2 linked regions of the Pontimicrobium sp. SW4 genome follow. The protein of the gene in region 1 interacts with the protein of each later gene in a pairwise test. Links are inferred from orthologs where the notes say so. Each region holds a gene or a part of one and is shown on either strand. Other genes may lie near its edges. The genes, in order: gyrA and gyrB.

Region 1 (3,447 bases):
CAGCATTACTACCAGCTCCATTTGCGTACAAAGCTTGTCCTTTTAATAAATAAAACTTTGCCTTTGTTTTGTCATCCATTGCAGACATTAATGATTCTGCTGCACTAATTGCAGCTTTTGCATCTGCATAGTTGCTACTTTTAATAGCTTTTTCGGCACTTTTAATTTCTTTCTTCTGTGCGAAAGAAAAAGAACCAATCATCAGAGCTAGTGCTAGTATAACCTGTTTTTTCATTTTTAATAGTTTAATTGTTAATGTATTTTATTCTTCTTCTTTGGTATTATCAAGAGTTGTGCCATCTTCATTTTGATTAGCGTTATCAACTGTTTCAGAAGTTATTACATTACCTTCTTCATCCAACTCAACTTCATCTTCATCATGCATTACCTTAGCCACAGCAGCAATAGAATCACTCCCTTTCAAGTTAATAAGTTTAACTCCTTGAGTTGCTCTACCCATAACTCTTAAATCTTGAACAGCCATTCTTATAGCAATTCCCGATTTATTGATTATCATCAAGTCATCTTCATCGCTTACATTCTTGATTGCTACTAAATTACCGGTTTTTTCTGTAATAGAAATGGTTTTTACACCTTTTCCTCCACGATTAGTAATTCTGTAATCTTCTAAACTAGAGCGTTTACCAAAACCATTTTCTGAAACAACAAGTATATCACTTTCCATATCATTAACGGCAATCATACCTATTACTTCATCTGTTTTTTCATCTTGAAGTCTAATACCACGAACACCTGAAGCGTTTCGTCCCATTGGTCGCGTTTTAGCTTCTTCAAATCTAATTGCTTTACCAGATTTTAGCGCTAGCATTACTTGGCTTTCACCAGTTGTAAGTTTAGCTTCTAGTAACTCATCATCTTCCTTAATCGTTATTGCATTAATCCCATTTGTTCTTGGTCGAGAATATTGCTCTAATGAGGTCTTCTTAACTTGTCCTTTTTTAGTCGCCATAATCACATAATGATTATTTATATAATCCTCATCTTTTAAATCTTGAGTACAGATAAACGCTTTAACTTTATCATCTTGCTCAATATTTATAAGATTTTGAATAGCCCTACCTTTTGAAGTCTTGCTTCCTTCTGGAATTTCATAAACACGCATCCAGAAGCATTTTCCTTTTTGAGTAAAGAACAACATATATTGATGGTTCGTTCCTACAAATAGGTGTTCTAAAAAGTCTTCATTACGCGTAGTAGAAGCCTTTTGACCAACTCCTCCTCTATTCTGCGTTTTATATTCAGTAAGTGATGTTCTTTTAATATAACCAGCGTGAGAAATAGTAATAACTACTTTCTCATTTGGTATCATATCTTCAATACTTAAATCTCCTCCAGCATATTCTATTACTGAACGACGTTCATCACCATATTTTTGCTTAACTTCAAGAAGCTCTTCTTTTATGATATTCATTCGACGTTCTTTCTTGTCAAGAATATCTTTTAAATCTTCAATAGTTTTCATTAATTCATCATACTCAGCTCTTAGTTTGTCTTGTTCTAAACCTGTAAGCTGGCGTAAACGCATCTCAACAATAGCTTTGGCTTGAATCTCGGTAAGCTCAAATCTATCAATTAACTTTTGTCTAGCTTCATCTGCGTTAGCTGATGCACGAATTAAAGCAATAACTTCATCAATATTATCCGAAGCTATAATAAGTCCTTCTAATATATGAGCACGTTCTTCAGCTTTTCTAAGTTCGTATTTTGTTCGTCGTACAACTACTTCGTGGCGATGCTCTACAAAATGATGAATCATATCTTTAAGATTCAACATTTCTGGTCGCCCATTTACAAGTGCAATATTATTTACACTGAATGATGATTGTAATGCAGTGTATTTATATAACTTATTTAGAACAATATTCGGTATAGCATCACGCTTTAAAACGTACACTACACGCATTCCATTTCTGTCAGATTCATCTCTAATAGTCGAAATACCTTCTAATTTTTTATCGTTAACAAGGTCAGCAGTCTTTTTAATCATATCTGCTTTGTTAACTTGATAAGGAATTTCAGTTACAATAATACTTTCACGTCCTTGAACTTCTTCTATTATTGCTTTTCCTCGCATTACTACACGACCACGACCAGTTTTAAAAGCTTCTCTAACACCGTCGTAACCATAAATGATTCCTCCTGTCGGAAAATCTGGTGCTTTTACATGTGTAATTAGCTCATCAATTTCTATATCGTTATTTTCAATATACGCTATTGTACCATCTACAACTTCAGATAAATTGTGAGGTGGCATGTTTGTAGCCATCCCAACCGCAATACCAGACGCTCCATTAACAAGAAGTCCAGGAATTCTAGTTGGAAGTACTGTTGGCTCTTGAAGTGTATCATCAAAATTCAACTTATGATCTACTGTTTCTTTGTCAATATCTGCCAACATGTCCTCAGATATCTTACGCATACGTGCTTCAGTATAACGCATTGCTGCAGGACTGTCACCATCTATAGAACCAAAGTTTCCTTGTCCATCAACAAGCATATAACGTAAGCTCCATTCTTGAGCCATACGTACCATAGTATCATACACCGATGTATCACCATGTGGATGATATTTACCAAGAACTTCACCAACTATTCTAGCTGATTTTTTATGCGCTGTATTAGATCTTACACCTAATTCATGCATACCATAAAGTACGCGTCTATGAACTGGCTTCAAACCATCTCTTACATCTGGTAGTGCACGTGACACAATGACTGACATTGAATAATCAATGTAAGCCGATTTCATTTCATCTTCAATATTTATTGGAATGAGTTTTTCTCCTTCTGCCATAAATAAAATTATTAGTTTTTGTAGGTTTTCAAATCGAGCTAATATAACAATTTTGTTAGTCCAAACACTATCTAAACAAGGCTTTTTTAAGACTTTTTATCAACAATATTTAGGATGATTTTAGTTAATAACTATAGGCAGATTTATTTTGATTTTTTAGACTTTTTATTGTCATTTACTCCAATAAAGTATAATTAAGGTATAGTTTTTGCCTTAATCAAGTAGATTTTATTATTTTTAATGCAGAAAGGAACCAAATTTATGGATGATAATTTTTCACCAAGAGTAAAAGATGTTATTGCTTATAGCAAGGAGGAAGCATTACGTTTAGGTCATGATTTTATTGGCACTGAACACTTAATGCTTGGTCTATTACGTGATGGAAATGGGAAAGCTATTGACATTTTAAGCGCTTTAGATATTGATTTAAATCACTTGAGACGGAAAGTAGAAATATTAAGTCCTGCTAACCCAAACATTACGACCGCATCTAACGAAAAGAAAAACCTACATTTAACTAGACAAGCTGAACGTGCTTTAAAAACGACGTTTTTGGAAGCAAAATTATTCCAAAGTACATCAATTAATACTGCACATTTATTGCTTTGTATCTTAAGAAATGAAAACGACCC
Region 2 (3,244 bases), 690 kb from region 1 along the record:
ACTGTAATCTCATCCGAAGGATTATCATCTTCAATACTATATGATACATCCATATTAGTGAAAGCACCCAACACAGATATACTTAATGGGAGTTTATCTATTGGTCCTAAATATTGAGTTAAATCATGTTGCAAGCCTAGTCCAATTAGATTAGCTTCAACAGAATCATCAAAGTTTAGCTTTGGCACATATCTCAGTTTTATATCAGTTTTAAAAGGTAATCCAACACCAAGTTGCACCATTGGAGCAGGCACTCCATTTACTGGCAAATCTTTAGTTATACCACCAGGCATTTCAAAACTAGCTACATTATAAGTTCCATCACCATTATCAATCTCAACATCTACCGTTGTCTCCAAATCATTTTCACTCATAACAGTTGGTAAGGAAGTTTCGCCATTAGGTAATGTTAAATATGAATAATCACTAGGTACAAATGAAAATAATTTATCGGCATCTGGAACAAATGAAGCATTAGCGCTTATAGTTAGGTCAAATCCAAGAGTTTTATGCACTTTTCCAGTTGTAGCCCAACCTCCATTAATACTATACATTAATCCTTTCATAACTGGATTAATATAGTTTTCAGTTAATTTACTTGCATCTTCAGATGCTAATAACAAACTCTCTAATTCTTGAGAATGTGACGTATGCATCGCTATTAAAAGCGAAAACAAGAGGGATAATTTTTTCATGTTAAATAAATTTAGGTTTATCAAACATATGAAAAATATTTCAAAAAATAACGTTTTATCGAAAAAAAATAACATTTTATCGATGTTTTTATAATTCCTATAACAAAAAAATAGCCACACTATTTAGTAAATAATATGGCTGTTTTACAAAATTTTAATTACTATTTACGCATCTATATTTGCATAAATAGCATTTTTCTCGATAAATTCTCTACGTGGTGGCACATCGTCTCCCATTAACATTGAGAAAATGCGATCGGCTTCTATACCATTATCTATTTGTACTAAACGCATGGTTCTAAATTCTGGGTTCATAGTAGTATCCCAAAGTTGGATAGCATTCATTTCTCCAAGACCTTTATATCGTTGAATTTTAGAACCATCTCCAAATTCCGCAACAATCTCATCACGTTCTTTATCACTCCAAGCATATTTGCTTTTTGCACCTCTTTTAACTAAGTAAAGCGGTGGAGTTGCGATATAGATATGACCATTCTCAATCAATTCTTTCATATATCTAAAGAAGAAAGTCAAAATCAATGTAGCAATATGACTACCATCAATATCGGCATCACACATAATTACTACTTTATGATAACGTAATTTTGAAAGATTTAAAGCTTTACTGTCTTCTTCCGTTCCAATAGTTACACCAAGAGCGGTAAAAATATTTTTGATTTCTTCATTTTCAAACACTTTATGAGACATTGCCTTTTCTACATTCAATATTTTACCTCTCAATGGTAAAATAGCTTGAAAATTTCTATCTCGTCCAGCTTTTGCTGTTCCACCTGCCGAATCTCCCTCTACCAAAAATACTTCACATTTTGCTGGGTCTTGCTCTGAACAATCACTTAATTTTCCAGGCAAACCACCAATACTCATCACGGTTTTACGTTGTACCATTTCACGCGCTTTCTGAGCAGCATGACGTGCTTGAGCAGCTAGTATAACTTTTTGAACTATAATCTTAGCATCATCTGGATGTTCTTCTAAGTAATCGGTTAACATTTCAGAAACTGCTTGACTAACCGATGCAGAAACTTCTCTGTTTCCTAACTTGGTTTTTGTTTGACCTTCAAATTGAGGTTCCTGAACTTTTACAGATATAATTGCAGTTAAACCTTCACGAAAATCGTCACCAGCTATATCAAACTTTAATTTATCTAGCATACCAGATTCGTCGGCATACTTTTTAAGTGTATGTGTTAAGCCACGACGGAAACCAGAAAGATGTGTACCTCCTTCATGTGTGTTAATGTTGTTTACATACGAATGTAAATTCTCAGCGTATGATGTATTATAAATCATCGCAACTTCCACAGGAACACCATTTTTCTCACCTTCAAAAGCGATAACGTCTTTCATTAAAGGTTCTCTGTTTCCGTCTAGGAATTTGATAAATTCTTTAAGACCTTCTTCAGAATGGAATGTTTCACCTTCAAATTCACCATCATCTTTCTTATGTCTTTTATCAACTAAATGGATTGTAATTCCTTTATTTAAATATGCTAATTCACGTAAACGACTAGCAAGGGTATCATAACTATACTCTAAAGTTTGCGTAAAGATTGTAGAGTCAGGTCTAAAGGTTACTGTTGTTCCTCTTTTATCTGTCTCTCCAACTTGCTTAACAGGATACATGGCTTTTCCACGTTCATATTCTTGTTCGTAAACTTTACCTTCTCTAAAAACAGTTGCCTTTAAGTGTTCAGACAAAGCGTTTACACAACTTACACCAACACCATGCAATCCACCAGAAACCTTATAAGAATCTTTATCAAACTTTCCTCCTGCTCCAATTTTTGTCATTACAACCTCAAGTGCAGAAACACCTTCTTTTTTATGAAGATCTACAGGAATACCACGACCATCATCTTCGGTTGTGATAGAATTGTCTTCATTGATAATCACAGTAATATTATTACAGTGACCAGCTAAAGCTTCATCAATGGAGTTATCTACAACTTCATAAACTAAATGATGTAAACCTCTTGTACCAACATCTCCAATATACATAGATGGACGCATACGTACATGCTCCATTCCTTCTAATGCTTGAATACTATCAGCAGAATAATTATGCTTATTAAACTCTTCCTTTTCTTGACTCATATTACTATATATCTATAAGTTAAATTTTCATTTTATACCATAAAAAAAATGACACAAATTGTATCATTCCTAATACATACAAATATACAATTATTAAACCTCTTTTTTAAGGTTTTTATTGCATTTACCACATAATTATCAACATTTGTTAATTACGTAAAAGTGCCTTAAAATGCTTAAAAAGCACCTTAAAACGAATTTTAACGATTTTTCACATGAATTCAATTTTAAAAAATCAAAAACATTGCTCTAAGACGATTTTTTTGATTTATGTATTTGAATTTTACAAGAAATTTTAGCAGATTTTTAGCAATCAAAAAGTATAATTCCTGAGCCATTTTCATTAGGATATACAATTCTACCATAATCCAAATTCACACCTTTTGCTGTATCGTTTTTTAGCAACATAGCACCATCGGCATCTATATAATCTA

The links.
Region 2: the proteins of gyrA (region 1) and gyrB interact in binary tests that used the Escherichia coli proteins (3 or more experiments, as listed by UniProt). The link is inferred for Pontimicrobium sp. SW4 from one-to-one orthologs.

The regions. Positions count from the first base shown.
Region 1 is NZ_CP157199.1:1,621,146-1,624,592, forward strand. What follows is about bases 40-3,146. They hold gyrA (DNA gyrase subunit A), read right to left. Parts: upstream 2,816-3,146; coding sequence 263-2,815; downstream 40-262. Other genes in these bases: ABGB03_RS07635 (tetratricopeptide repeat protein), read right to left, coding at 40-235; ABGB03_RS07645 (ATP-dependent Clp protease ATP-binding subunit), read left to right, coding at 3,077-3,146. In the rest of the region: more of ABGB03_RS07635, read right to left, coding at 1-39; more of ABGB03_RS07645, read left to right, coding at 3,147-3,447. UniProt on the Escherichia coli protein: A type II topoisomerase that negatively supercoils closed circular double-stranded (ds) DNA in an ATP-dependent manner to maintain chromosomes in an underwound state.
Region 2 is NZ_CP157199.1:2,314,113-2,317,356, forward strand. The notes cover bases 336-3,239. They hold gyrB (DNA topoisomerase (ATP-hydrolyzing) subunit B), read right to left. Parts: upstream 2,811-3,239; coding sequence 861-2,810; downstream 336-860. Other genes in these bases: ABGB03_RS10820 (DUF6588 family protein), read right to left, coding at 336-695; ABGB03_RS10830 (dipeptide epimerase), read right to left, coding at 3,117-3,239. Also shown: more of ABGB03_RS10820, read right to left, coding at 1-335; more of ABGB03_RS10830, read right to left, coding at 3,240-3,244. UniProt on the Escherichia coli protein: DNA gyrase negatively supercoils closed circular double-stranded DNA in an ATP-dependent manner to maintain chromosomes in an underwound state.